2 regions of the Shewanella sp. Sh95 genome follow, and region 1 is predicted to be linked to the other one. Evidence: predicted binding sites of a transcription regulator. Region 1 holds the regulator's gene; the other holds the start of a gene.
What was found. The regulator MetJ, encoded in region 1, represses methionine synthesis genes. The targets are predictions, from matches to a motif close to TAGACGTCTAGACGTCTA.
Positions count from the first base shown of each region.

Region 2: a site for MetJ is predicted at 1,297-1,314, ahead of serA (phosphoglycerate dehydrogenase). Genes of this name have one in related genera too.

Region 1 is NZ_LGYY01000054.1:8,019-23,962, forward strand. Features, by position in the region: gene AEA42_RS04330 (bifunctional aspartate kinase/homoserine dehydrogenase II) at 218-2,611, opposite strand; gene metB (cystathionine gamma-synthase) at 2,623-3,786, opposite strand; gene metJ (met regulon transcriptional regulator MetJ) at 4,009-4,323, shown strand; gene AEA42_RS04345 (sulfite exporter TauE/SafE family protein) at 4,431-5,174, shown strand; gene nrfD (NrfD/PsrC family molybdoenzyme membrane anchor subunit) at 5,317-6,261, opposite strand; gene AEA42_RS04355 (4Fe-4S dicluster domain-containing protein) at 6,264-6,830, opposite strand; gene phsA (thiosulfate reductase PhsA) at 6,843-9,125, opposite strand; gene AEA42_RS04365 (pentapeptide repeat-containing protein) at 9,614-10,240, opposite strand; gene AEA42_RS04370 (phosphoribosylaminoimidazolesuccinocarboxamide synthase) at 10,946-12,049, shown strand; gene AEA42_RS04375 (hypothetical protein) at 12,865-13,413, opposite strand; gene AEA42_RS04380 (class I SAM-dependent methyltransferase) at 14,116-14,907, opposite strand; gene AEA42_RS04385 (EAL domain-containing protein) at 15,040-15,816, opposite strand.
Region 2 is NZ_LGYY01000208.1:65,756-81,699, reverse strand. Features, by position in the region: gene AEA42_RS15280 (LuxR C-terminal-related transcriptional regulator) at 1-275, opposite strand, end outside; gene AEA42_RS15275 (DUF2238 domain-containing protein) at 640-1,248, opposite strand; gene serA (phosphoglycerate dehydrogenase) at 1,405-2,634, shown strand; gene ygfZ (tRNA-modifying protein YgfZ) at 2,770-3,723, shown strand; gene AEA42_RS15260 (two-component system response regulator) at 3,779-4,795, opposite strand; partial or broken gene AEA42_RS15255 (PAS domain S-box protein) at 4,856-10,142, opposite strand; gene AEA42_RS15250 (sodium:alanine symporter family protein) at 10,273-11,631, opposite strand; glycine riboswitch at 11,785-11,907, opposite strand; gene AEA42_RS15245 (ABC transporter ATP-binding protein) at 12,285-12,956, shown strand; gene AEA42_RS15240 (ABC transporter permease) at 12,958-15,651, shown strand; gene AEA42_RS15235 (lipocalin-like domain-containing protein) at 15,702-15,944, shown strand, end outside.

The sequences.
Region 1 (15,944 bases):
TTATCGCGACTGGTACGACTATTAATGCAGTAGTTTAATCCATATGGACGTTTGGACGTCTATATGTCCATATACTAGAGAAACTGGCTGTTAAGTCAAGCCAAAAAATCCCCATTTTTGGCATTTTCTTATCCCTCGTTGATCACCTTGATTTTAGTCCTTATCTTCGCCAATAAAAAAGGACTCAAATGAGTCCTTTAAGCTTTTGAATTTAAATCTATTCTTGCAGCAGATCGCGGCAGATCTGTGTTAGATCCGATTGTACAGCTGCTGCCGTCACTTCGCGGCCCGCACCAGGTCCACGGATAATCAAAGGATTACCTTGATAGAAGGCTGAGCGGATCACAAACACATTGTCACCGGGCGTGAGGTTGGCGTAGGGGTGGCTCGCATCAATCCACTGTAATCCCACCTCGGCTTTAAGGACTGCGCCGCTATTATCCAAGGAGGCGACATATCTCAGCACTTTGTTTTGTTCCGCCGCTGCGCCGTATTGTTGCAGCAATTCATCATCCAGCTCACCGATACGGGCAAGGAATTGCTCCAGTGGAATATCCGCTAAATGGGCAGGCACTAAGGAGCGCAGCTCAATATCCTCAAGCTCGATTTCCAGACCGATTTCACGGGCTAAAATCAGCAACTTGCGCTGCATATCGCGACCAGAAAGATCGTCACGAGGATCGGGTTCGGTAATCCCTAAACCACGTGCTTCAATCACTAATTCGGAGAAGGGTTTGCTGGTATCGTATTTCTCAAATAACCAGCAAAGAGTGCCAGAGAAAATCCCGCCCACGGCTTCAACACTATCACCGCTGTTACGCAGATCGTTTAAGGCATGTTGAATAGGTAAACCCGCGCCGCAACTGGCGTTATAGCGCCAGAATAGACGGCGATAACCGAGTTGCTCTTTCAGTTCACGGTAAAACGGTAGCGGGCCTGAACCCGCCAGTTTGTTCGCGCTGACCATATGGATGCCACGCTCGAAAAACTCTGGGTATTGCAGAGTTAAACTGGCGCTGGCGCTGATATCTAATGCAATCAGTTCATCGCAGTTAAGTTGTTCTAATTGTTCAAATAGATGCTCATACTGCCAAGGAGTGGCTTCGTTATCAAATTCCTGCTGCCAGCTTTCCAGATCCACCCCCGTAGACTTAATCAAAGCTTTACTGGAAGTGACCAGACCGACTAACTCGACTTGCGCTTCAAGCTCTTGATTTAACGAGGGAGAGACTGACTTAAACAGCTTCACCCACGCCTCGCCAATATTGCCCACGCCCAGCAGCAATACGCCAATGCGTTTGCGCGGTCCAGCGCAGCGGCGATGCACTTTTTGGGTCAGCAGATTAACCTGCGACTGTGGCACTAAGGTCACCAGGCTTAAGTCACCACTGAACAAGGGCTTAGCATCACGACTCAGTAAACGGGCAAAGCTGCGGCGATAATGCTCGGCATCGGCACTCACCAACGCCACTAAACCGAGTTCGGTATTAATTTGCAGATCTTTAATGCCGAGGGCTTCGGCCTGCGCATCCAATAATTTTTGTACTTGTTTTTGGTTTTCAGCGGTATAGGCAAGCTCAAGCCGTTGATGCGCCGATACCCAATGGGCCAGTGGTGTTAATCCCGCTTCGACTAATTGCTCGAGCAGACTGGCGACATCACCCGCAATCTTAAAGCCAAATAACACCACGGCATTGAGGTTGGTCACCACGGGCGCACTCGCTGAGGAACTGTGCGGCGCAATCAGGGTAAAGTCGGTATGGGAGGCGTAGCTTGAACGCACAGCTAGGCTCACCTCAGTGTTAAACAGCGGCTGCAAAGTGCGTGAATGCAACACAGGTGAGCCTAAACGCGCCAAGCGGTCGGCTTCAGCAAGGGACATGCTCTTGAGTAATTTTGCATCGTTGATTTTATTCGGGTCAGCGTTAAAGACCCCTTCAACGTCGGTCCAAATGGTCACGCGCTCAATGTCGGCAAGGCTAGCAATTAAGCTGGCGCTAAAGTCAGAGCCATTGCGACCCAATAGCAAGGTATCGCCACGCTCGTTGGCGCAGATAAAACCGGTGATCACTAGGCGCTCGTTAGGGTGTGCGGCCAGTAAGGCTTGCACTTTGGCGCGGGATTCTTGCACACGAATTTGCGGTACGGCGGCCTCATCGGCCACAAGAATCGAACAGGCATCCACATGGCTTGCGGCCACGCCCGATTCGCGCAGCAGCGCTGCCATCAGGCGCGCCGACCAACGCTCACCAAAACTCACCACATGGTTAATTTGGTAATCATTGCGTACATCTAAAGATAATAGACTGATTAACTGAGCTTTATCAGTGGTTAAACGTTCGCGTAAATCCCGCGCTTGCTCGTTAGATAATAATTGCTCAATCAAGCCTTGCTGATAGCTGATAAGGACTTGTAATTCTTCTTGCCATAATTGGTTGCTATCGCGCAGGGACAATAATTTATATAAAAAGTTAGTGGTTTTACCCGCGGCAGACACCACCACCAGATCATCACTGTGGCCATGGGTTAACAGAATATGGGCGACTCGGCGGTAACAATCGGCATCGGCTAAGCTGGAACCACCAAATTTATGTAAGTGACAACGTGCCATCTATTATTCCTCTAATGACAAGCCGCTACGGCGGCCAATCCTGCTTGAATATCTGCAACTAAGTCGTCGGCATCTTCAATACCAACCGACAAACGTAATAGGGTGTCTTTAATGCCAGCTTCAAAACGCGCCTGCGGCTCCATCGCCCTGTGGGTCATGGTCGCGGGCACGGCTACGAGACTCTCGACGCCGCCTAAACTCTCAGCCACGCTGAATAAACTTAACGCATCTAAAAAGGCGACCACTTCGGCCTCGCCGCCCTTAAGCTCAAAACTCAGCATAGCGCCAAAGCCTTTTTGTTGCTTGGCGGCAATAGCATGGCCTGGATGATCCGCAAGACCAGGGTAATACACTTTACTGACCACTGGGCTATTAGTCAGCACGTCCACAATCCGCTCGGCATTACTTTGGTGCTCACGAATGCGCACAGCTAAGGTACGCAGGCCGCGCAGGGTTTGATAACTGTCGAAGGCAGAACCGGTTAAGCCTAAGGTGTTCGACCACCAATGTAAGGTCTCACCGAGTTGAGGGTCTTTGGCGACCACCGCGCCGCCCACCACATCGCTATGGCCATTAATGTATTTAGTGGTGGAGTGGATAACGATATCGGCGCCGAGCAATAGCGGTTGCTGCAAAATCGGTGACAGGAAAGTATTGTCCACTATCACTAACGCGCCCACACCATGACTTGCCTTGGCAATAGCTTCGATATCAACCACCCGCAGTAATGGGTTGGATGGGGTTTCAATCCACACCATTTTAGGTTGCTGGGCAATCGCTTGCGCAAGCGCTTGGCTGTCGGTTTGATCGACCACCAGCAATTTAAATTGGCCTTTTTTCGCCAAATTAGTAAATAAACGGTAAGAGCCACCGTAACAATCGTGGGGCACCACCAGTAAATCATCTGGGCCCAGTAAAGTGGTCACTAAGGTAATGGCTGCCATGCCAGTACAAGTCACTACACCGGTTGCGCCTTTTTCCAGCTTAGCTAAGGCATCGCCTAAGATGCTGCGGGTAGGATTGCCGGAACGGCTGTAATCAAATTCGCGAGGATTTTTATGACCATCGAAGGCGTAATTCGTCGACAGGTAAATTGGCGGCACCACGGCGCCATATTGAGTATCGCTTTCGATACCCTGACGCACTGCCAATGTGGCTAATTGACGCTCGGTCACTAATTTGCCTGCGGTCATCGGGAACTCCTAAGTTCGCAAAGAGATGTCTGGACGTCTAAATGTACCTAAGCCCAGTGGTATCGTCAATAGGCGTTAAGACGTTTAGACGTCTAAACATAAAGAAATCTGTTTGCAATCGCTAAGAAATAGTAGCAATAATTTGACTGTAATCTGTAAGGGTTTAAAATCTGCCCCGAATTTAGCGTTATAACAGGTGAGTCAATGACTGAATGGAATGGGGAATACATCAGCCCCTATGCTGAACATGGCAAGAAGAATGAACAAGTAAAGAAAATTACTGTGTCTATTCCGCTCAAAGTGCTAAAAGTCCTCACGGATGAACGCACGCGTCGTCAGGTCAACAACCTGCGCCACGCGACCAATAGCGAACTGTTGTGCGAAGCATTTTTGCATGCCTACACCGGCCAGCCTCTGCCTGATGATGCCGATCTGTCGAAAGAGTGCCCAGACAGCATCCCCGCTGAAGCGAAGCGGTTGATGGACGAAATGGGGATCGAGTGGGAAGACATGGAATAACGCTTAAGCGCCCATAATCCTGCCGTAACTAATTATGAGGGATCGTTAATGCTCATCCGGCGTGGTGGGTTAAAGTAACGATCCCTATTTTGTTTTGATGGAATCCTATGTTCTCCTTGATCGATCCACAAACGCTCGCTATTGCGTCTGTGATTGTGTTTTTAGGTGCCCTCACCCAGAGTCTGATTGGGTTTGGCTTAGCAGTGGTCGCCAGTCCGTTGCTGTATATCGTCGATCCCCAATTAGTGCCCGCTCCCGTGATTGTGATGGGATTTTCCATCGCGCTACTCACCCTATTGCGTGAACGCGGCCATTTAGAATTCAATGGCTTGCAATACGCGCTCATCGGTCGAGTACCCGGTGGCTTTATCGGTGCTAGCCTATTACTGTTTGCGCCGCAGCCGATTCTTGGTTTGGCGATTGCGGCCATTGTGGCGGTCGCCGTGGTGCTGAGCCTGTATAAATTCAGCCTACCGGTGAACAAAGCGACGCTATTTGGCGCGGGAGTCGTCTCGGGGATCTTTGGCAATATCGCCGCCATTGGTGGCCCTCCGATGGCGATTTTATTGGCGGGTAAGGATGCTTCGCAGTTTCGCGCGGCGTTATCGGCCTTCTTTATCTTTAGTTCGACCATTGCCTTGGCGATTCTTGGGGTGACGGGCCTACTCGAAATCAAGCACTTTTGGCTGTCGCTAATGCTATTGCCCTCGGTATTGTTAGGCTATCTCGTGGCAGGCAAACTGGTAGGAAATGTGGATAAACATAAGACCAAGATGGCGACCTTAGCCCTCTGCGCTATCAGCGCCTTAGTGCTCACGGTCAAATCAGTGATTGAGTTATTACCGCAATAATCTCCTGCCAATTGCAACCAATCGCAGCCATAAAAAAAGCACCGTTTAACGGTGCTTTTTGTTGCTGTGGATACGAGTTGTCATCCATTCGAGCATCACTTAATCGCATTTAAGTGATGCTTATTGCGCTAGCATCAATACGTTAGCTTAAGTAGCTTTGGCCTGCATACACAATAAAGTGTCTCAGCGCGAGCACGCCAGTTAAGCTGGCACAGGCCACCATAATCATTGCGCCCTTAGTGTGGCGAGTCGCTGCGGGAAGCAGCATAAACAGCAATGGCACACCAAAGCCAATCCCGACCACGCCAATCCAGAATACGCTTGCCCACACGCCAGAGGTGAGTGATGCCAGCGCCGCAGCCGCCGCTCCGCCCTTAAAGTACAAGGCACAGAACAACATAAACAGGAACATGATTTCGATTGCCATCACTGGCAGCTCTAAGCCATGCATTTTGGCTAAGGTCTTGTCGTGACTATCGGTTTTGAACATCACCAGCGCCAGCACCGCATTGGCCGCAGCGCCCGCTGATAAACCAGATACCAAGAACAGTGCAGGCAATACCGCAGTGTTTAGCATCGGATAGGCATTCATCGCCGAGATTAAGAAGCCAGTGTAAGCGCCCACACCAATGGCGAGGACAAACAACAGCACTTCAATCAGCTTTCTAAAGGGCATCAGCAGCTTAGCGATAGGCGCGAGGAAACCTAAGCCCCACTTTGGCAAATCGTCACGCAATACTAAAATCGCGTAGGCAAATGCCAAGGGTGAGTAAGCCAGCAGCGCTAATACCCCAATCGCCATAACGGACTGGAAGTTGTAGTTAATTAAGATCAACCAGAAGTGGAAAGGCTTAGTTAAATCAAACACTAAACAAGCCAAGCCTAAGCTGATTGCCACAGGGCCAATAATTGCTGCGGCCTTGAGGATATTGCTCTCAACTTGTGTTTGTTCTTGATTGAACCAACGCAAACCAATTCCAATCAGCAAACTTCCGGCGGATAAACCCGCCATAAACAAATACACGGCGATGACCCAGTGCCAAGTGACGGGATCATATTGCGCCATATCGCCCCAAGTATTGTTCATAATCAAATCCCCCCTCTTTTGGTAGGAACGCGATATACCCTAGGTTTAGTGCCTAAATGGGTCTTATCTTGGTAAGTGATCTTAGTGTTGAGCAGTGTGGCCACTTCACTTTGTGGATCGTTAGCATCGCCAAACACCAAGGCATCGGTCGGGCACACAGTCACACAGGCAGGCTCTTCACCCCGGGCCAAACGCGTGTCCTTACAGAAATTACACTTGTCAGCCACTTTGGTTTCGGGATTCATAAAACGCACTTTGTAGGGACACGCCGCCACGCAGTACATACAACCCACACACTTGTCGCCGTGGATGGAGACAATGCCATCTTCGCCCACATAGGCCGCACCCGTTGGACACACCTTCACACAAGGCGCATCTTCACACTGCTGGCAAGACACCCTGTGGTACTTAAAGTGCAGATTGGGCATTTCGCCATACGGCCCTTCGACTCTCACCTGCAAACGGGTCACCCCTTCTGGTACGCCGTTTTCACTGCGGCAAGCCACGTTACAGGCTTGGCAGCCGATGCACTTGTTCTCATCGTGCACCATCACATATCTTTTCGTCATTTGAGCCTCCAATTAGCGTTTTGCCAGCGTGACGCCAGTGGTGTGTACCGTCATGCCACACACAGGCGCGGTAACGTGGGGCAATAAGTTTCCGCAGTGGATACCTTTGCCTGTCGCTCTAACCAACTCTTTGTTTTTAGAACCAAAGCCCATATAAGCAAACACGGTATCGGGGCGAATGCCCGGGGTGACTAACGCATGACCTTCCTCTGTACCTACACTGCTGGTTAAGCGAATAGGGTCGCCATTGCTGATACCTAATTTGCTCGCGGTATCTGGGTGAACCCATACAGCGTTATCCGACATCAAATTTGCCAGCATGGGCACATTGTGGGTCGCGCCATTGGTATGCACCGCCACCTTACCTTGGATAAAGTAGAGTTCATTTGGCTTTTTAAGCTGCACTTCGCGGAATTTAATGACGCCGCGTCCTGGCGCCATGGCTTCAACCTTGGCGGAGGTCAATTCAATCTTGCCGCTTGGGGTTTTAAAGCTGAGTAAACTGCCGTAGGTGCCGTCTTCATCCGCAGGTTTGGCATTGGCATAGGCCTTGGTAAATTCGGCGACCATTTTAGGTTCACGCAACATAATCGGCTTACCGAAGCTGACAAAACCTTCGTCTTTGATCCGGCGCAGCAGCTCTGTGTCGCGGTTTACCTGCAATAGTTGCAGGGTCTCCATGTTTTCCCATGGATAGAATTCACTCAACCCTAGCTTATGGCCGATATCTTTAAAGATTTGCCATGAAGGACGAGTATCACCTAAGGTTTCGACTACCCGTTGGCGCACATAGTAGGCAGGGTTTTTACCGGACTTGTCAGCGATTTCCTCATCGCGCTCAAGGTAGGTAGACTCAGGTAGAATCACGTCGGCATAGGCCGCGGTTTCACTGATATACACATCGCACACTGCAACAAAGTCGAGCTTTTTCAAGGCTTCGACCACACGCGCTCTGTCGGTCATGGTTTGCATTGGGTTAGTACGGGACATCACCCAGCCATGTAACTGATAAGGCACCGCGCTTAAGGTCGCATCGAGGACGGTTTGATAAATCCCGCCCGCAGACCACATCATGGCGTACTGTTCTTCCACTTGGTCGATACGTTTTGCCGCAGGCTTTGGCATATCTTTTACGCCGGGCTTACCCAGCACAGGAGCCACATCTTCACCCGCGAGCTTGTTATAATCACCAGGCTTTTGACCAAGGTAGATACCGCCCTTACGCTCGATATTACCAATCAAGATGTTGGCAGCGTACAAGGCACGGCGCATTTCAAACTCTTCGGTGGTAAAGGTGGCTCGGTGACCAAAATCCACCACAGCATGGGGTGCTTTAGCGGCATATTCGCGGGCAATACGGCGAATATCTTTGGCGGGCACATCGGAGATGGTTTCGGCCCACTCTGGGGTATAGGCTTTTACTTCGGCGGCAAAAGCGTCAAAGCCTTCAACATAACGCTCAACAAAGGCCTTGTCGTAAAGGTTTTCTTCAATCAATACATGACATAAGGCTAAAGCGACGGCCACGTCGGTACCGGGACGAATCGCGTACCATTCATCGGCTTTATCGGCGACGATAGAGAATCTTGGTTCAAACACCACCAGCTTGGCGCCTTTATCCATTTGCGCCGCCATCATGCCACGGGTTTCGGACATGTTGATGCCTTCGTACAGGTTATGGCCGAAGTTAATGATGTATTTTGAGTTACTTAAATCGCGTTTCACCTTAGTGCCAAACATGGCCTTAGCGGCAATTTCATAACCACCTGGGCAAGTAGACGCATGAGTAAAAGTATTTGGGCTGCCAAACGCAGTGGCGAGATGGAATAAGTGTTTTTCTTGCGAGCCAGATTTTGAGGAAAACGCTACCGCCTCTGGGCCGTGAGCTTGCTTGATTTTATTGAGATTATCGGCAATTAGTTGATAGGCTTCATCCCAACTGATTTCAGCCCACTTACCCTCGCCGCGCTCGCCAACCCGTTTGAGTGGTTTCACAATCCGCTGTGGATCGTAAAGTAAACTATGGCCAGCACCACCGCGGGCACAGACTTTACCGCCAAAGGATTTAGCCGCCTTATTGCCGCTGATAAAGACGTTTTTACCTTCAATCACCCGCGCTGAAATCGGGCAGCGGGTCGAGCACATCTCACAGATACTGGCAATTTCTTTGCCCATGCCCTTAAGCTGCTTGCTCTCTAATGCCGCTAAACTGCCCGGCAATAAGCTAGCTAATGCACATGTTGCACCGCTGGCCCCTGCGCCCTTTAAAAAGGTTCGCCTATTAAGCTCAATCATGGTTACCTCCATCACACTCATCCACCCTTATGCGCCAATTGGCACACGCAAACTTAGGCTTTGGGTCACCACTGCGGTGAAACACTAAATTTGCTCACAGGTTTTTAGTTATTAATGCCAATGCCTTAAGAAACGCTGACATTTTGCTGTTCCGGGGTGATTGTTATCCCTTAAGGAGTAGGCGGATATTGTGGTAAACCACATAGGCAAGTTGAGTGTGATCTGTGGCAACAAAAAGTTAAAATTGTTCTAAAAATTCGTGAATAAGATCAATAGTGTTGATTGGCCATATCGATGCGTACGCTTGAGGTATTTTAACAATACGCACCACAATAAAAAGTTATCAAAAAACCTAAAAGCAATTTTAAAAACAATAAGTTAAAAAGTGATACCGCGATATCGCTGTCACAATAAACCCGTTCATTTAAAAGGATAAAATGCCAGCACCTATTAGCGCGAACAGGTGCTGATATGAGGTTGGTATAAGGTCAATCCACCAAGGTAATATCTAAGCCATTTAACAGCCGAATCGCTTCGTCGCGGCTAAACTTAGCACCTTTAATTTTATTATTAAAAATATCGATATCGTAATCGGTCGCCTCGGAGAAATCTGCCTCCATCAACTCGGTGCGGCCAAATAAGCTGTGGCGAAAATCGCTGTAACTAAAGTTGGCGCGATTAAACTTACCTTCACGGAAATCCACATCCTGCGCCTTACAGCCCTCGAGCACCATTTCATCGAGCGTAAGCCCCATAAAAGAGCAGTCGTTTAAGATGCAGGTTCTAAAGCTAAAAGGCGCCGCAAAGGATAATCTCGGCCAAGCAGCGCGAGTCCAATCTATGCCCACCAGTTTACATTCTTCAAAACTCACACCGTTAAATTGGCTTAAGGGCACCTTGAGCAGGCTCAAATTACAGCCCACAAAACGGCAATCGATAAACTTGCAGTTACGGAATGTGCTGTCGCTAAACTGGCAATCGTGGAACTCGCACTCTTCAAACTCCAGATCCTGCCACTGGGTTTGGCATTCGGCTAAGGCGATAAATTGCTTCGAGAAAAAATACCGCCCTTCGGAGGCGGCGCGCGCCATCATCGGCGTTTTGGGTTCTGTCATCTACTTACCTCGATATGTTTCATTCATGCCTTATGTTAGGGTCTGATGGGCAAACTGTGTTTTTCAATTCACAAAAAATAGGTGTTAACACAAAAAGCCACGCGGTATGGGGGCTCAGGCACTCGCTTTATTCAGGCCATCAATATTACCCCGATTTACAGCGCTAACTGCATGCCTATATTGGGATTAATGTCATTCTAAGGCTTAGCGAGTCACACTATAAACTCAAACTTCGCGATTCCTCTGCTCGGGCTTCATGGGAAGTATTTTCAGCTGCCACATTGATCCCCTCCCCAATTTACACCGACACGCCGCACAGATGTGCATAAATAGCCGTGGAAAATTTTGCGAATAAAGGTAAAATGGCGCCACTTTTCGCGGCTGTCTAACAAGGTTCTCTCGGATTAATGGTTAGCCTTTTCGAGCAAAATGGCACGGGGTTCCCCCGCTTGAACAGACCAGACTCCTTCTGGCGCCAACCTTGCTCTGCGTGCTATTTTTCCCCCTTATCCCGACCTTCTCTCTTCTGCCTATCGCCCGAAAATATCCTATTCGCTTTACGTTTTAACCTCACCAATCTCTTGTGCGCACTTAGCAATAAGCTATTGGTCAATAATAAAAAGGTGGCAAAGCATTTACGGCTTAAGCACACCGCAACGAATAAAAAACTCGTCCCTACACTCTCTATCCAAAGGAATACTCGTCATGAGTCTTGCTGATTCCGTATTAGCCGTAAACAACGATTTACCCATCCGCACCGACAGCCCAGTCCATAGCGGCAAGGTACGTAGCGTTTACTGGCTAACCGACGCCGACAGCCGCCGTTTAATTAAAACCAAGGGCTACAATGTGCCCGAAGATACGCCACTTGCCATTATGGTGATTAGCGACCGTATTTCAGCCTTCGACTGCATCTTCCACGGTGAAGGCGGATTAAAAGGCATTCCTGGTAAAGGCGCGGCATTAAATGCCATTTCTAATCATTGGTTTAAGCTATTTGCCGAAAACGGTTTAGCCGACAGCCATATTTTAGATATTCCGCATCCCTTCGTTTGGATAGTCCAAAAAGCCCGCCCGATTAAAGTCGAAGCCATTTGCCGCCAATACATCACTGGCTCAATGTGGCGCGCCTACTCTAAGGGCGAGCGCGTATTCTGCGGTATCACACTGCCAGAAGGCTTAGAGAAAGATCAAAAGCTGCCGGATTTGCTGATCACCCCTTCGACCAAAGGTATTTTAACTGGTATCCCAGGTGTGCCCGCGCAGGACGATGTGAACATCAGCCGCAGCGATATCGAAGCCAACTATCAAGCCTTTGGTTTTGAAAAGGTAGAAGATATCGACCTGTACGAGAAGCTATTAAAAGATGGCTTTAAGGTGATCGCTAAAGCACTGGCCGACCTTGACCAAGTGTTTGTGGACACCAAGTTCGAGTTTGGCTATGTGACCGATAAAAACGGTAACTCAAAACTGATTTATATGGATGAAGTCGGCACTCCAGACTCATCCCGTATTTGGGACGGCGCCGCCTACCGCGATGGTAAAATCCTTGAAAACTCTAAGGAAGGCTTCCGTCAGTTCCTGCTGAACCACTTCCCTGATCCGGATATTCTGCTCAACAAGAATAGAATGCCAGAGCGCGAAGCCCTCGCCCGTGATAATGCCCTGCCATTAGAGGCGATGATGGATGTGTCACGCACTTACACCGGCATCGCCGAGAAGGTGACTGGCGCGGCAATTCCTCTGCCAGCGAATCCAAAGGCAGATATTATTAAGATCCTACGGGAAGAGTATGATCTGATTGTTTAATCAGCTCTGCTGTGGTTAGGGTGTTACCCTCAACCTAAATTGAAAAAGGCGCTTAGGCGCCTTTTTTGTTTGAGTCATTTAAATACTTAACCAATACAACGCTGATAATTAAGCACTGTCATTCCAGTGACACGCCGTTAACTCGTCCATGAGGGCTCGACGACGGCATCCATGCCGTCAACGGTCACTTACATGCCAATGCTTAATTCAACCAACTCTTCAGTAATCTGTATGTCTTTTTACAAGCAAACACCTTGCAAATTTAACAATGGGTGGCTCGTTAACTGTATGCCTTTTTATAAGCATAAACTCTGCAAATTTAACAATTGATAGCTCCTTGAATTCCCAAAAGTCCCTACATAAAACTACGCACGAGAACAAAATCTGTCGCTGATACAAAAAAACCAGCCTAATGGCTGGTTTTTTTGTAGTACGAAATACTACTAACAGTTAGATACATGTCTATGGTCAGATGGCCATTGTTCGCATAAGCCATAACAATTAAGGGCGAAAGGATCAACCTTTAACGCCACTTTTAGAGCTTCGATCTTCTGACTGAAAATTACAGATTTAGCAGTATTGTCTGCATTACGACGAAGCACTTCACTAATTGCTGATGTTAGTTTATCTCTATTAATCATATGTATGCCCTCGTTGTGGCTAGCATCGTGCAAAAATCCATTACATTGCACATACACCTTATAAGTAGGTGCTAACTGTTTTACTCTATACAAGTATAACTATTGGATGCAAGATGCTATATAAATAAACAGTAAAAAACAATTACTTTTTGCTATTGATGTCTAAATTTTCCACTAAGACACAACTCTTTCAATATAAAATGCAGGTATTCCTTTATATATGTCCTCAGTATACGTAAAACCTGCAGCCCTTAAAATAGGTGAGTCACGATCACCTGGATTCATGAATGCGATTAGCTTTATTGGACCGAGGCCTTCTTCATATGACTCAAGAAATAACGCAAAGTTATTAAGAGTCTCAAGGAAAATTATTGGCCACGCCTCAGCCAAACTCATATGAGCTTTTTCACTCATTTCAGCATGATGTATCAAAAACTTATCACCATCGAAAACACCTGATAAGTATCCAATAGGTTGGCGACCATAGTAGGCTACAATTCGCAGAGGTAAACCAACACCAGAAGTCATGTGTATGGGCAGATATGACTCTGGATTTGTGAAAAAAAAGCCCGCACGGTAAAAAGCTGCAAAATCAGGCAATACATCTCTATGTAGCAAAGTCGAAAGAGCTAGTCTTTCTGGAAATGTATGCTGTGATGCAATCAAAGTGGTTTGTACATCATAGAAATGACTTTGTAGCTCTAAAAACGTCTGTTGATCCATCTTTCTACGCCTTAGTGTTTAATATCATACTTTAGAAGTGTGTTGGGGCAACGAATTGTTTTTCAATATAAAAAATAAATCTAAACATACATCAGAGAAGTAAGCTTGTCTAATGAAAATGGAACAGATATAACTCTTATGGTATTGGATTAACAGCCAACACCGATGCTACAGAAGTTCATTTTCCTGCAAAGCAGCTCAAGGGCGTTGAAGACCCTTTACGAAAAGATGGGACAGGCGCAAATCTTTGGTGTTTAACAGCCGATACCGAGGCCACAGAAGTTCCCCTCCCCTGCGAAGTTGCTGAAGGGCGTTGAAGAAAATCGCGTGACGCAGACAGGACGTCTGCGTAGCTTTCGGGGGGAAGGGACGCCCCATCGGAAGCGTTAGCGATTTTCGAATAAGCACGAAGCCACTAATCAATGCATGTAACTTCGCTAGGGGCGTCTTGGAGAATCCAAGGAGGATAGGACGAGCAGTCCTCCTTGGTCGGGTGTGGGGTGAAGCCCCACGACTTTGATTCACTTCGGCCGTAAGGCCGCAATTAATATAGCATTGTGCTAAACAGCATGAGGGCCTCGGCCGTAAGGCCGCTATGACTCTACAGTTATTCACAGGAAAATTGTGACAGGCAAAGATGGAATATGGCTGTAAATCAGAGCAGCCAAAGCTAACCGCCCAGTTGCTACCTTCAACCCAAGGTTAAATCTTCACACAGACAAACAGCGCATTACCTGAACTTAAATCCCATGGGACGATTTTTTCATAATCGTGTTCAAAGATATGCACTTCAAAATATGGCGCGAGTAACGCTTGCAGCTCTGCAAAACTGGTCGCAACCATAGTGTGTTGATCTTGCCATAATTCTGTCTGCAGCAGAGAAGTATCGGTATCGTCGTCTACATCAACCTGTTGAGTAAACGGCTGCTGACGCTTTGCAATGCTTAGATTTAACGACTGGTTTTCGCCTTGACCACTGTAATGCCAGCCAGATTCAAAGGCAAAATGGTGCCCTTCAAACTCGGCAAAATGCTTAATCGATAAGCGGTTATCGATGTGGTGCTTATCAACCGAGTTAAAACAAAATATTCCGCCGTCATTCAGGGCGCGGTGCACGCTGGCAATACAACTCTTTAGCCGCTCGATACCCGCACTGTAATGGATGGAATATAAAAAACAGGTAATTAAATCCACTGGCTGCTCAAGATAAAAGGCGGTCATATCCTGTAGATTAAACTGCGCTTCAGGGCAGCGACGCATAGCCATATCGAGCATCGGCTGATTAATATCAAGGCCACTACACTGATAACCTAGATCGATAAAATGCCTTACATGCGGGCCTGTGCCACAGGCTAAATCGAGGTGTTGCTTACCATTATTGCCTAAGAACTGATGCAATCGATGGATGCTCGCGCTCTGTTGTTGATAGTTAATATCGGAGCACATTAAATCGTAATAACCGGATAGATCGGTATAAAGCGCGTTAGAAGACATAGCGGCAAACAGGAGCCATAGGCAATTAAGGGTGGCGCATGATATATCAGTTGGCTAAGAACCGATACACGCAATGTAACGCCTCAGCGTAAGCGCAAGACACTTGCATCAATTTAATCCAATAAATCAATGCTACAGTGCAGAATAACAATCCAATGTCTCAAAGCTGGTTAAATGCTCGAGTTGGGGTTTGGCGAAATAATAGCCTTGAAAATAGGCTATACCACGCTCGCTTAGGTAGTCTAATTCCGCTTTACACTCGACCCCTTCGGCCAACACCTGAGTGTTAAGCGTGCTACAAATACCGAGTACTTCATCGATAACAAACTGTTTTTGCTTGTCTAAATGGATATTTCTGATCAACTCCATATCGTGTTTTAATACCTGAGGGCGTAAAAACTCCAACCAACTCAAATCAGCAAAGCCACTGCCAAAGTCGTCGATGGCAGTGATAAAACCCCGTTTGGCGTAACTTTCAAAAATACGACTTAATTTGGCTCTATCGACAATCTGTTCACCCTCAGTAACTTCAAACATGATGTTATGGATATTAAAACCAAAGAGGTCGGCCGCTTCAATCGAGGCGCGGATACAGGTTTCGGGGTTATAAACTGCATTTGGTAAAAAATTGATACTTAACACTTTATCAAGGCCAAGCTTGGCATCGGTTTCAATAGCTTTTACTCGGCAAGCTTGATCAAAATAGTACTTATTGCCTTCGTTTATGCGCTCAAACACCCAAGCGGCGCCTTCGCCATTTGGGCCGCGCACTAGGGCTTCATAACCATAAATTTGCTGATTTGACCAATCGATGATTGGCTGAAATGCCATACGAATTTCAAATCCGAGTGATTTACCACTTAAGCAGTCCATGCAGGTTTGTTGCTTGATTCTAGGGGGAAAATCCATCATAGGCCTCCATAACCTTATCCTCTCTTAGTGTGGGGATAAATAGCTATTTTTGCCAGTATTTAGTGCCTTTACTCGGCTTTGTTTCCTAAAAGCACAAATAACTACAGAGTGCTTCCTGAGCGCCA
Region 2 (15,944 bases), on a different contig from region 1:
GACTCTTGATCTAAGGAATTGCGCTCAACTTGATACAGAGCCACAGGAATATGGGGGACAAGACGAGATGCCAGCAAAGGGATCCCTTTATTATCTAAGGCCGCACCTTTCTGGGCGATTAAACAAAAGCTGCGATGCCCTTTTTCTAAATCTAACTCTAACGCTGAGGCATGTTTAACGATCCGTGTTTTCAATCCGATAGATTCAGCAAGTATCGCTAAATGGCAAGGCGCCGCCACTTGATGTAAAAATACTAACTCATTGATAGTACCCAATTTACTCTTCTCCCTGAAAAGTATTTCATTATCTTTTTATCCGGCTTAATGAAATCTGCCTAAATCTCAGCGTACATCTCATTAACATAGCCCATTTTGACTAGTTACCGTATGAATGCCATCACCCAAATGTACTAATAACCTCTATTTATATGTAGTAAATTCGACTAAGTTCCTAAATAGTATTTAATTGCTAGCAATTAATACTAAATGAGATGGAGATCACATTCATCTTTATACCTTAGTCTATGAAAACATCAATCGAAAGTTTAAACAAAAAATTAACACCTTAAGATGACATTTTTGGGAATAACAATCCCCTTTGAATCTAATTCAAAGGGGATTGGATGTTCTCAGACTACGATTAGGCTTGAGTCAGGAGTTTAGTGATTTGCTTATCCTGCACACGGGATAAACTGAGTAGCGCCACGATGGCCCCAATTAAGGCTAAAAACATATCCGATTGGGTATCCCACACGTAACCTTGTGTGCCTAAGAATGCCTCAGCACCTTCGCCCGTTGCAGCGGCCACCCACCACTCAATAAGCTCATAAAAGGCACTAAACGCGAGCACAAAACAAGTGACCAAAAAAGCGCACCAAGCGCCGGGTTTGACGGCTTGATTGCGTAACATAATCTCACGGGCCAACATGGCAGGAATAAAGCCTTGAGCGAAATGCCCGACCTTGTCGTAATTGTTACGTTCACTACCCATCCATTGGGCAATGGTGTCAAATAATGGCACTTCAGCATAGGTATAGTGCGCACCGACAAACAGCACACAGCAATGTACAAGTACTAAAAAATACACTATTGGGGTTAGCTCAAAGCGTTTGCGGGTAAAAAATAATAGCGGAACCGCCACTAATGCAGGTAAAGCTTCAAGCCACCAAGTGAAAGTATCAGCAGGTTTTATCGCCGACCAGACTAATACTGAGAGGTAAATACCGCACCAAGCGATTTTATTATTCAATGTTTCTTCCTCTTATGCGATATTGTTCTAATTTTAGAATATTAACTTTAGCCATCTAGCCCTCCACAGTGAGCAAAAAAAGTGCTACTTTGATGAGCCAAGGTTGTCAGCATAACATACAAGAACCACTTCAATTAATTAGAGGGTACCCATATCATGGCGAAACATTCGCTTGACAAGGATAAGATCAAAATCCTGTTGTTGGAAGGCGTCCACCAATCTGCGGTAGATGTGTTTGAACGCGCGGGATACACCAATATTGAGTATCACAAAGCCTCGTTAGGTGATGAAGCCCTGCACGAATCCATCAAAGATGCTCATTTTGTTGGTATTCGTTCCCGTACCCAACTCACCGCCGATGTATTAAAACGTGCCGAAAAATTAATTGCGATTGGTTGTTTCTGTATCGGCACTAACCAAGTGGATCTAGCGACCGCCGAATCCCTCGGTATCCCCGTTTTTAACGCACCATTCTCTAATACCCGCAGCGTAGCTGAACTGGTATTAGGCGAAATTATTATGCTGATGCGCGGTATTCCTGAACGTAACGCTATCGCCCATCGTGGTGGTTGGATGAAAACTGCCGCAGGCAGTTACGAAGTCCGTGGCAAAACTTTAGGCGTGATAGGCTATGGCCATATTGGAACTCAGCTGGGGATCCTGGCAGAAACCTTAGGCATGCGTGTGGTGTTCTTCGATATCGAAGACAAATTGCCATTGGGTAATGCCCAGCAAATCCATTCAATGGAGCAATTGCTGGCACAGTCCGATGTAGTAAGCTTGCACGTGCCTGAAACGCCGCAAACCAAAGACATGATAAGTACTGCCGAATTCGCCGCTATGCGTAAAGGCAGCATCTTTATCAACGCTTCCCGCGGTACTGTGGTCGATATCGATGCGCTTACGGTTGCACTCAAAGAGCGTCACCTTGCGGGCGCGGCGATTGACGTTTTCCCCATTGAGCCACAATCGAATGATGATGAATTTATCAGCCCATTACGCGGTTTAGATAATGTGCTACTCACGCCACATGTGGGTGGTAGCACCGCCGAAGCACAGGAAAATATCGGTATCGAAGTGGCAGGCAAATTAGCCAAATACTCAGATAACGGTTCAACCGTATCTGCGGTTAACTTCCCTGAAGTGTCTCTGCCAATGCATAAAGGTACCTCTCGCCTACTGCATATCCACCAAAACCGTCCAGGCGTGCTGATCAAAATCAACAAAGCCTTCTCTGAAAAAGGCATTAACATTGCCGCTCAGTATCTGCAAACCACGGCAGAAATCGGTTATGTGGTAATGGAAGTCGACACCCACCAAGCAGAAGAAGCCTTGGTTGAGCTTAAAGCCATTGAAGGCACACTGCGTACTCGCGTGTTGTTCTAACGCCTAAACCGCTTAGGTTTGCCCCCATCTAAGGCGCACATTTCATTTAAGATATGTGCGCCTTATGCTTTTGAGGCCAGAGGAATTCCGCTACAATCAAGCCTCTTGCATCGCCTTCATTTTCAGGATCTCGCTATGACTATTGCAGTTTCGACACCCAATTGGGATCTGGACGCCTCCACGCCTCCACTTATGCTCGCCAACTTATCCCACCTAGGCCTTATCAAAGTGGTTGGCGAACAGGGCCGCAGTTTTATCCATGGCCAAGTGACCACAGATATCAGCTCACTTGAAGCCAACCAATGGCGCTGGGGCGCACATTGTGATCCTAAGGGAAAGATGCTGGCTAGCTTCCGCACCTTTGCCATCCGAGATGCGCTGTTGATGTTGATGCCAAAGGACACTATTGCAGTGGATCTGCCACAACTGCAAAAATATGCGGTATTTAGTAAGGCGACCCTGACCAATGCCTCTGATGAGTGGACATTACTCGGTGTGGCGGGTGAACAAGCTAAACAATTTGTCAGCCAACACTACGGTGAAGTCACTCAGGAACTCACTCTCATCGAGCATGGCGCCATTTTAAAAGATGCGGATCGATTTATATTGGTTCTACAACCACAAGCCGCAAGCGCCCTCATTGCCGAGCATACCGTATTTGATGCCAGTGCTTGGCAAGCATTAGAAATTGCTGCGGGTTACCCCAATCTAGCGCCAAGCCATGCTAATCAGTACGTACCGCAGATGTGTAACCTACAGGCTATTAACGGCATTAGCTTTAACAAAGGCTGCTACATGGGTCAAGAAACTGTGGCGCGGATGAAATACCGTGGTGGTAACAAGCGTGCGCTCTATATTCTTCAAGGCACCACTTCCTTAAATATCAATTTGGAAACGGGTATCGAGATAGAATTGGAAGACGGTTATCGCAAGGGTGGACAAATCATTGAATTTGTTCAACGTGGTAATCAAGTGCTGCTCACCGCAGTGCTCGCCAACGATACCGAGAGTGACGCCAAACTGCGTTTCGCTGATGACGAGCAATCTAGCTTACATATTCAAGCATTGCCCTACTCGCTCGAAGACTAGTTTCTCGCTGATAAGCGAATCGTATTGAAAAAGGCGCCCTAGGCGCCTTTTGCTTTTAATGCTCGAAATAAGTATCTCGAATCGCCACCACCTCGGGCAGAATTTGCTTAAATTCGGCCACCAGCTTAGGGTCAAAGTGTTGCCCTGCTTGGCTTTCGAGTAACTCGAGCGTGGCCTCTATTGTCCAAGGCTCCTTGTAAGGACGGCGCGAAGTCAGCGCGTCAAAGACGTCCGCTATCGCCACAATCCGACCTTCGATCGGAATATTTTCCCCAGACAAGCCATTAGGATAACCCGAACCATCCCATTTCTCATGGTGGGTTAAGGCGATACGCCGCGCCATTTGCAGCAGTGGGTCGCCATGCTCACCAATGATCTCAGCACCAATGGCGGCATGTTGCTGCATGATTTTCCACTCTTCGGCATCGAGCTTACCCGGCTTTTTCAGTACCGCATCGGGCGTGCCGATTTTGCCAATGTCATGCATAGGCGCCGCGTTATACAACAACTCACAGAAGGTACTCGGTAAACCTAGTTTGATAGCGAGCAGCCGCGCATAATGGCTCATACGCACAACGTGCAGACCCGTTTCATTGTCTTTGTATTCGGCGGCGCGACCTAAACGGCGAATGATTTCAAAGCGGGTTTCTTCTAACTCTTGGGTACGTTCTTTAACTTGTTGCTCTAGCAAGCGTTTTTGATCGTACAGCGCGAGATGAGTTTTGACTCGCGCCTTCACCACGGGAGCGCTGACTGGTTTGGTAATGTAGTCAACCGCACCTAAGGCAAAGCCCTGTGCTTCATCGGCAACCTCAGATAATGCCGTCACAAAAATCACAGGAATGTGGCAAGTTAAGGGCTCCTGTTTAAGCTGCTTACAGACTTCATAACCATTCATGCCGGGCATCATGACATCGAGTAAAATTAAATCAGGCAGTGTTTTGGCTACAAGGGCTAGCGCCCTTGGTCCATCAATCGCGACTTTGACCTTATAGTCATCACCGAGTATGCCCACCAAAATATCGATATTTTCTGGAGTATCATCGACGACTAATATTGTTGCCTTATCCATCAACACATTCACCTTTCCAGTGGCTTTATCAATGATCAATATTGCGCATAATTGACCGTTTTACGTTAAGTCTACAAGTACTTCATCAATCAACTCGACGGCCTCATCGAATTGATATTGATTAATCATCGTTAGCGCTGGACTCAACTGCTGCCATAACTGAGCACTCACTTGCGGTTTAAGTGCATCCATTTGGACGACTGCATCGGAATCCGCTTCTTCTAAACTTTGGCGTAATCGCGTTAAGGCCTCAATGAGGGCTTCTGGTGGTAAATGCTCCGCCGTCGGCCCACTAGATTCTTCAAACTCAGGTTTAACTTTTTCAATTGCTTGGCAAATCGATGCCACTAACGTTTGGATTTGGTCCAACTCCGCTTGGAACTCAGTATTTTCACTTAAGTGAAGTTCCAATTGCCGAGCCAATTCCGCAAGCGTTGTGGAACTTAAATTGCCCGCAAGTCCCTTAAGCGTATGGGCCATTCGCACCGCATCCTCACGTTTATTGCTGGCAACGGCCTTGTTGATTTGCTCGACAACATTACGTTGGCTAGTCACAAAACGATCAAAGATCCTTTGGTAAAGGCGCGTGGAGTTTTGCACTAGCTGCAAGCCTCTATCAATATCAAGCTCGGGGTGTTCAGGCCATTTCACGACAGAATCAACATCAATATTCACAGGCTTGGGTGAATCATTAATAAGCTCTTGAGGCGGTAACGGTGCACCTAAATATTTTAGGAGGGTTTGATACAGTAAGTTAACCTCTATCGGCTTGGCGATATGATCATTCATTCCCGCTCTTAAACACATTTCCTTGTCGCCAGCCATGGCATTGGCGGTCATTGCTATCACAGGTAATTGTGCTAACTCGGGCCTTTGTCTCAGTGCTTTTGTTGCCTGATAACCATCCATCACTGGCATTTGACAATCCATCAATACCAAATCAAAGCTCTGCTGAGCTAACTTATCCAACGCAATTTGGCCGTTGGTGGCAATGGATAAAATAATCCCCGCTTGCTCTAAAAATTCGGTCGCCACCTCAAGGTTCATTTCGTTATCTTCGACTAACAGAATACGCTTACCTTTAAGGGGCAATAATAACTCAGGCGCAATACTGTCTTGATGACGCCTGACGGGTAGGAACCCTGCGCGACCAAGTGCGTTCATAATGCCATCAAGCAATCTTGATGCACTGATAGGTTTGCTGATGTAGCCCGCTAACCCAAGTTGCTCGATTTGGGTCAAGAAATCTTGATTCGCATGGGCTGATACCATCAAGATACGCGGCGCTTTTTTTGCCCGTTGCAGGATTTGTTTTGCGGTTTCGAGCCCATCAAGATGTGGCATTTTCCAATCAATCAATGCCACAGCATAATCCTGCTGACTGCACCGCATCACCGCCTCGTCGCCAGAACGCACGGTATCCACTTGAAAGCCCATGCTCTCTAGAGTGGTTCGCATAATGTCCCTTGCGGTGGCATTGTCGTCGACAACTAATACTGGCATACCTTCAAGCTCTTGACCTACGATGAGCTTTTGTCCACTGGAGATGCGCAATTTAACGGTAAAAAAGAAAGTACTGCCATGGCCTTGCTGGCTTTCGACCCCGATACTTCCCCCCATTAATTCGACCAGTTGTTTACAAATCGCCAGCCCTAATCCTGTACCACCATATTTACGGGTAGTAGACGTGTCTGCTTGCGTAAACGACTTAAACAGTTTGGCTTGTTGTTCATGGGTTAACCCAATGCCACTGTCACGCACACTACAACGTAATATGACATCATCGTTTTGCTGCTCGACCAAGCTGAGGGACAGTAATACCTCTCCTCTTTCGGTAAATTTGATCGCATTATTCATTAGGTTGATCAGCACTTGCCCCAACCGCAACGGATCGCCAAGCAGATAACGTGGAACATTGGGTGCGACAGCAAACAGCAATTCAATCTGCTTTTGAGCCGCCCTTTCGGAGAAGATATCGCTCAAATCTTCAAGCATGGTATCGAGTTGAAAAGGCACATTTTCGATATCAAGCTTGCCAGCTTCAATCTTAGAAAAATCAAGGATATCGTTAATGATTGATAATAAAGATTGCGATGCGCGCTCAATTTTTTCGAGATAATTTTTCTGTTTTTTGTCTAGATCAGTCTGTAAGCAAAGTTGCGACATCCCGATAATGGCATTCATTGGCGTGCGGATTTCATGGGACATATTCGCGAGGAAGTCGCCTTTTGCCTTACTGGCGGCATCAGCCTCTTCCTTGGCAACAAGCAATTGTTCTGAAAGCAGTTTTAACTCAGTCATATCGACCATGCTTACCACAGCTGACTCAAATTGGTTCTGGCTGTCCAATAAGCTTGAAACGTTAACTGTCATCCATAAATGCTCACCGGAGGGACGAATAAAGCTTCTTTCCCCTCGATAGTGATCAACTTTACCTTCTACAAGTTCCTTAAACTGCGCTTTTGCAACTTCTTTATCCTGTGCACTCAAGACATCAAAAATCGGCGTACTACGTAATTCATTACGGCTCAGCCCCATATCCTCACAGAATTGATCATTACAATCGAGGATAAGTCCTTTGATATCGACATTCACGATACCAATGGTTGCCCCATCAAATAAGGCCTTAAAGTGCGCCTCACTGACCGCAAGTTCTTCTTCAATAGACTTGCGTTCAGTCACATCCATCACATAGCCATTCCAGATAATGGCGCCATCATCGGCATAATGACCACTGGCTCCGGCTTCCATCCAGCGAATGCCACCATTAGGATGACGATAGCGGAACTCGCGGATCCAGCTTAATTTATCGTCACTCATTCCCTCAAGCGCACGTATAACTTCTGGTCGTTCCTCATCAAAAATCCGCTCAGCAATAATATTAAAGTTACTGAGTAAATCTTCGCGGTGTAAGCCCAACATGTGAAATGCTGCGCCAGAAAGGAAGGTAAAACGGCGATCGCTAGGAGAAACCCAGCGCAATTGATACACAGTACAAGGAATAGACTCAGTGATATTAGTTAATTGCAACCTTGAGGCTTCAAGCTCGACGATGGCTAACTTACTCTTGGTTATATCGTCAATACTGCCGTCAAACCATAGGGGAAAACCCTCTTCGGTATAACTCGCCTTGCCCTTTTCATGCACCCAACGGATGCTACCGTCACGGTGGCGAATACGATATTCCACCTCAAAGGTTTCCTGCTGCGCGAGGGCTCTATCAATATGCTGATGACACAGCTCGCGATCTTCTTCCAAAATCAATGAAGCAAAGCTGCGTTGACGATTCTCAATAAACTGGCTCGCGGCATAACCGGTAATATCGGCAATATTGTCACTGACATATTCCATCACCCACTCCTCGCCGATGCGAGTGCGGTAGACAGCCCCTGGAATATTGGTCACCAAACCACGGAAGCGAACTTCACTATCACGGATTTTTTGTTCAACCGCTATTTTTTGGGTCATATCACGGATCGATGCAGCCACTTGGCGACGACCATCGAAATCACTCGGTAAAATACTTAAGGCGATTTCGGCAACAAACTCATCCCCATCAGACTTAAGCGCCCGCACATGGCGTGCATTTGCCATCGGCCCATCACGCCCCTCACGTAGAAACTGTAATCTTTCTTTGGCATGGGGACTCCTTAAATCTTCGGGTAGCAAAGCTTCAATTTGTAATCCCAACATAGCTTTTGCGTCATAACCAAACAGCTGCTGACAGCGACTATTGCTAAATACTATTTGGCCACTTTGATCGACAATCAACATGGCCTCAGGTGCGGCCTCAAGTACAGCGCTAGACCAAGCAGCGGCGGAAAATTGCTCTGTCACATCGGTAAATAGCATCTCCACCGACATTAACTCGCCAGTATCTGACACTAAAGGCTGCATAAAAACATCGAGCCGCCTTGACTGGCCTTTTGAATCGATGAGTTCAACTTGATGTGAAGGGACGTTCTGCCCTTTGAGTGCCAGATCGGTGTATTCCCAGTTTTTCTCATTAAGGGGGTTGGCCGAAAACAATCTTTGATATTTGCGCTTAAGTAATTCGGGCGGTATGCCCAATACTTTGGTCACCCCTTCACTGACCTGTGCAAGTTGTCCGTCAGGATCAAGTGAGCAATAAAAGGATTTATCGCTCATACCGTCGATCAAGCGAGCGAAGCGGTTACCGCGGGTAATCTAAAATAGCTTGCTCACGCTGAGCAAGCAGATCTGCCATTTTGTTAAAGGTTTCACTTAAGGTCACTATCTCGCTAATCGCACCTTTAGGGATAACCAACTGCTGTGTTTTACCTTGACCGAAAGCCAAAATGCCGGATTCAAGGGTTTCCAGTGGACGAGTTAACCGTTTAGCGGCGATATAGCAGGTCAATAACAGCAGTAAGGTTAATAAACTTAAGTTGAGGACAACTGAGGAAATATCGTCCAGTAGCGAGGTAAATAACTCCTGCTGTGGCACCATAACAACCACGTGCCATTTTAACTTTGCCACTTCTGCAATGCTGGCAAGATAAACTGTACCAGTATCATCAACAAAACTGGCTTGCCCAGTCAGCCCATCTTCCAGCAAAGCGCCAAAGGCATTATTTTTGTGATTTCCTTTATCCAGCCATTCCGAAACTGATGTGGCTAAAACCTTTTCTTTATCCCCATGAAAGATAAGCCGACCTTGCTCATCTAATATCATCAGCCGATTAGGGGCTATCCCTAGTTGCTCAGGTAATCTATCTAAAGCCAAATCAACGGTTGTAACCCCAAAATAATTCGGCTGCACTCCAAAAGGAACCGCATAAGTAATCATTAAAGTATTACCAGCACCCTCGTCGAAATAGGCTTTTGACCAATAACCTTCGACCTTATTGATGGCTTGCGTCCACCAATCCCAAGTCCCATCGGTATAATCGTACCCCTCGGCGCCAATATCTAAATAATGGAAACTATTACCACTGCGGTATACATAGGGAGAAAAAAGTTTTTTATTGAGAAAAGTGCCCGGTTTAAAGGCAACGGCAGAACCATAAAAATCGGGGTTACGCTCGAGGCGATTAGTTAAGACTTTTTGCAGCTTATCAGAATCGTTAATATCATTCTTGTCAGCCAAAAAACCAATAAAATCAGCAAGCCCTTGAGTATTTGTTTGAGCGTGTTCGAGTAATAATTGCAATCGAGAGGCTGAATGTGCCGACTGTTGAGCTAAATGATCGTAAAGCCGCTTTTCAAGGGAAAGATAATTAAACCATGAAGTAATCCCATAAACGGCCGCCATGATAAGAATCAAAGGCAGCGCAATATGGGATAAAATTTTGCTGCGGAAAGTACGAAGTTTACTTTTATCCATGGCGTCGCCTCAAAGCCCCCGTTTTAAGTCTCCCCCCTTTTTGGGGTAGCTCTTATAAAGTAAACGAAGAACGCTGTGGCGACAATCTCAAAGTTAAAATAATGTGAACTAATATATTGTTTTCACAACATTAATAAACAGGGTGTAGCGTACGGTTAGTGAATGTTCGAACAAAATAGCTTTGGGTTTCAGCAATGATAATGTGCCGCAATCCAATAATCGCAATCAAATTAGGTATGGCCATTAAGCCATTTACCGTATCAGCCAGTAACCAAATCACATCCAACTTGATAAAAGCCCCACCAGCAATCAGGCCTAAAAACAAGATTTGATAGGCACGCAGCCCGCGCTCGCCCACTAAGTAGTACCAGCAACGTTCACCATAGTAATGCCAGCCTAAAATGGTCGTAAACGCAAAGCAGACCAAGGCGATAGTGACTAAATACTGGCCGATGGCAGCCGATCCGCCTAAGCTAAACGCCGCACTGGTCATAGCCGCGCCCGCAGTGTCACCGCTCCATACCCCAGTGATGATGAGCACTAATCCCGTCATAGTGCAGATGATAATAGTATCGAAAAAGGTGCCCGTCATACTCACTAAGCCCTGCTCGACGGGCTCATTGGTTTTTGCCGCAGCCGCAGCAATGGGCGCACTACCTAAGCCTGACTCATTAGAAAATACCCCGCGGGCAATCCCCATTTGAATCGCTTGCGCCACGGTCGCCCCTAAAAATCCCCCCGCAGCCGATACTGGGGTAAAGGCCGACGCCACCACTAATTGCAACGCGGGTAGAATAGCATCGGCAAAAACCACTAAAATCCACACACAGGCCAACACATAACCAATTGACATCGCCGGTACTAACTTTTGCGCCACGTTGGAGATACGTTTGACACCACCTAAGGTGACAGCCGCCACCAGCAGGGTTAGCACCAGCGCGGTCGCCCATGTTGGTACATCAAAGGCGATAGTTAAGGCATCACTTATCGCATTCACTTGAGCAAAAGTCCCAATGCCGAAAAATGCAACCCCCACGCCAAACAGTGCAAATAACTTCGCCATCCAACGCAAACCGAGGCCACGCTCGATGTAATACATCGGGCCACCGGCAATCTGTCCACGCGCATCCGTAGTGCGGTATTTTACCGCCAACATACACTCGGCATACTTAGTCGCCATGCCAAAAAAGGCGGCAAGCCACATCCAAAATAACGCACCAGGACCGCCCATCTTAATCGCCGTTGCGACCCCAACAATATTGCCCGTACCTATGGTTGCAGACAATGCAGTACAAAGCGCGGCGAAGGACGATAGATCACCATGCCCCTTAGCGGGTTTGAACAATAGGCTAAGCGCCATTGGCAGACGAAATACTTGGATAAGCTTTAGTCGCACAGTGAGATAAATCCCTGTGCCAACTAACAAACAAAGAGTGATAGGACCCCAGACAATACCATTTAGGCTGCTGAGCAAGGCTTCAAAACTCATGATATTCCTCAATTATTAAACAACTAAATTAATAAAGGAGGAGGAAAAGAAATGGCTGTGACACAACGCTGTCAGCCTAAATAAATACCATCTCCCCAGCCAATAACGGCAGGAAAATAGTCCACAAAGACAAACGACAGGGACTGTGCAGTCATCCTCTCCTCTGTCCTTTTGCCTGAGCGTTTCGCGTCGCTTAACACACTGCGACACTTTCGCCTTCGGCGCCACCTATTATTGCAAGTTAATGCAATCGGTAGTCTCTCCAGAGGCTCGTCCAGTAACAGTCCACGCCTTGCGGCACCTGAAAGAGTGCTTTGTTTATGGAATGCTTCCAACAACAAAGTTGCCTCGTCGGTGTGGGGTTAATTCCCCACTCTCCTGCTACCTTCATCCGAACGGATTGTTAAAACGATAGCCAGCTATCGCTTAACAGGGCGCACAGCATGCAACAAACACCACAATAGCTCAAGCCCATTTGCTCACAGAAATGAGAGCCAAGCCGTTAATCGCAGAAAATTCAAACAGACTCAATCCTAAGTCTTAATCAATGTGAATTGATCTAACTTGCCCAAATATCGGTATCTATAGGATTGTAAAATGCTTTATCTTTAGCCTAACGCCTAGGTTGGCTAAATCCCAATTGGAAGAGATAGATGAAAGAAGTCGCCAAGCTTATCCAAGTAAGTAAAAGTTTTCGCGACGGCGAGCAGCGCCACACTGTACTGCAAGCGGTCGATTTAACTTTGCATCAAGGGGAGACTATCGCACTCACCGGCCCAAGTGGCAGCGGCAAAAGCACTTTACTGAATCTGATTGCGGGCTTTGAAACGGCAGACAGTGGCCAGATAGTGCTGAATCATCAATCCACCACCAAGTGGCAAGATAAGCAATGGAGTGAGTTTAGGCGTACCCATTTAGGCGTGGTATTCCAGCAATTTAATTTACTCACTCCGCTGAATGTTAAAAATAATATCGGCTTTTCCCTGCACCTTAACGGTGATAGCTGGAATCCTTGGTGCGATTATTTGGTAGAAAAGCTCGGGTTAGCGGCATTGTTAAACCGGCAGGTTGAAGCGCTTTCCGGCGGACAACAACAGCGGGTCGCGATAGCTAGGGCATTAGCCCACAATCCGAGTTTACTGCTGGCCGACGAACCCACGGGTAACTTAGATGACGAATCTGGTAAACAGGTGATGTCACTGCTATGCGAACTCGCCAAAGAGAGCCAAACCAGCATTTTGATGGTCACCCACAGCGAAGAGTGCGCCGCCTTTATGAACAAACGCTGGCATCTGTCCCACGCCGCAGTGTCGATCTCCGGCTAGCATGATGAATAACACACAGCTAGAACATAAAGCCAATCCATACCACCACTTAAGCAAGAGTGGACAATGGCTGCGTATCACTTGGGTACTCAAGGTATTTTTAGCCCATTATCGCCACGCGCCATTGCAGGCTGGGGCGATTTTACTCGGAATCGCCCTCGCCGTGACGCTGCTCATCGGGGTAAAAGCCACCAACGATAATGCGATTCGTAGCTATAGCGAAGCCACAGAGCTATTAAGTCAGCGGGCCGATGTACTGCTGACCTCACCCGTTGGCCAAGATAATCTCGATGAATCGGTGTATTTCAGTTTAAGGCAGGCTGGGATTAGCCAAAGTCTTGCGGTAGTCAGTGGCAGAGTTGCTGGCCAAAACGGCCAGTATTGGCAAATTGAAGGCAGCGATATTGTCGCGGCATTGACTGCCACGTTAACCTCAAAAAACGCTTCACCGTCCTCAAATAACAAGGCAACGGCTAATTCTACTGTCTCAATGGGAGATCTGCCCCTTGCCGACCTAATAAGCGGTGAGCCCGTGGTGGTGATGAGTGACAGTCTAGCCAGCAAAATCGCGCCCAATGGCCAGCTCAGCCTAGCCCAATCCATAACACCATCGACCCTAAAAGTGATCCGTGTCGATGATAGTTGGGGACTTGGCAGCGCCATCTTGACCGATATTTCCCTCGCCCAAAACTTACTTGGCATGCCGGGCAAACTCAGTTATATCGCCCTATTTAACGATAGGGATAAACTAGCCGCGTTAAAACAACGGCTCGACACCTTAGGTATCACCCCAGATCTCGCCAGCTACAGTCAGCAGGATCAAGGGCAAGCCTTAATGGCGCTTACCCGCAGTTTTCATTTAAATCTCAATGCGATGAGTATGTTAGCCTTTGTGGTTGGGCTGTTTATTGCCTATAACGGCGTGCGTTACAGCCTAATGAAACGCCAACGTTTGCTGATCCAACTGCTGCAACAGGGGCTAGAACGACTCGACGTGATGCTTGCCCTGCTCGCCGAATTACTATTTTTGGTTATCTTAGGCTCGGTAATCGGGTTTATCTTAGGTTTACAACTCAGCCATTGGCTACAACCTATGGTTGCCATGACGCTAGAGCAGCTCTATGGTGCCCACTTGCTGCCGGGCATTTGGCAATGGCATTGGTTAGCACAGGCGATCGCACTCACCTTAGTGGCAGCGCTTGCTGCTTGCATGCCCTTGTATTTTGATCTTACGCGCCAATCCCTTGCCCAAGGCGCTAACCGTTATCAGCAAACTAAGGCCCACAACCAAACCCACCAGCGGCAATTTATCTTAGCCTGTGGGTTACTCGTACTCGCGGCGATACTGTTTCCCTTCAGCCAAAGTTACAACACCAGTTTGATATTACTAGGCATAGTGACGGTCGCGATTCCTCTGCTGTTGCCCCAAGTATTGCATTGGGGAGTAAGCTTACTGCTCCCCTTCACTCGCCCAGGGCTTAAGCACTATTTGCTTGCCGAAACCCGCGAGCTTATCGCGCCACTTTCCCTTGCGATGATGGCCATTTTGCTGGCATTAAGCGCAAATGTAGCGATGAATACCCTAGTGGGCAGCTTTGAGCAAACCCTAAGAAGTTGGTTAGAAACCCGCTTACATGCCGATTTATACCTGCGCCCGAGGGCTAACCGTATGGCTGATGTACGGGATAAATTAAGCCAAGATCCTCGTGTCAGCGGCTTATATCAACAATGGCAAGTCGATGCAGAGATATCGATCCAAGGCCCAACGGCTCAAACGATCCCCGTGAATCTTATCAGCCGTGATGATGAGTCAATCAAGTACACAAGTACACTCAAAGACAGTTTACCTGACCTATGGCAACGCTATTTTGGCGGACAATTTGTCTTGGTGAGTGAGCCAATGGCGATTAAGTATCAGTTGATGCTGGGCGATAAAGTCACTTTAAACGTGCTCGATAAAATCACCAGTAACCAAGTAGTTATCGCAGGTATTTATTACGACCATGGTAATACCCGCAATGAGCTCATTATTAGCCATCAACTGTGGCAACAGGCACAACTGCCACTGTTACCCATCAGCCTTGCGGCCAGTTTTCATCCTCTGGAACAAGCTGATAAATCACCAACATCGGTGCTAACGCAACCAATACCCACGAATGGCAAGCGCAGCGAGACCGAACTGGATGAACTGCAAATGCAGCTCGCCACAGAGCTAGAGTTGGCTCAGGCGCAAATTTATAGCCAAGCCAACATAAAGGCCCAAGCCATTGCCATGTTTAAACGCACTTTTTCAATCACGTTAGTGCTCAATAGCTTAACCTTGCTGGTGGCCGCCATTGGGCTATTTAGCGCCTGCTTAATGTTAACCCAAGCACGGCAAGCGCCACTGGCACGGCTTTATTCACTAGGGGTGAGTCGCAGCAAACTACGTACTATGGTATTTAGCCAAATGCTACTGGTTGTAGTAATCACTTGCCTGATTGCGATGCCTACGGGCGCTCTGCTGGGGTATTTATTAATCGATAAAATCACCCTGCAAGCCTTTGGTTGGACCATCCAAATGATCTGGGACTGGTTTGCTTATGCCAAAGCCATCCTCATCGCACTGGTGACTTGTACCTTAGCCGTGCTCTTACCGCTTTACTGGCAAACCCGCAGGCCGCTAATCGCCAGTTTGCAGCAGGAAACCCTATGAACAGTCGTCCATATACCATTACCCAATTGAAAGTGAATGGTTTATTCGCAATGAGCTTGCTTAAGTGCCATACAAACGCACGCTTAATCACTCAACTCATCATCGGTGGATTACTCCTTTTTATGATAAGCGGCTGCGATGATGCGCCCGCGAGCGTTTCAGAATCCAAATCCATGGGAGCTTTGCTAGGGCAAACAAAAGAAGGCGAAACCACAACCTCAACGCTGCAAGCCTTTGCAAAGGTGACACCTGAGCATCAGTTTCATTTTCCCCAAGATCATCTTGCCCACAAC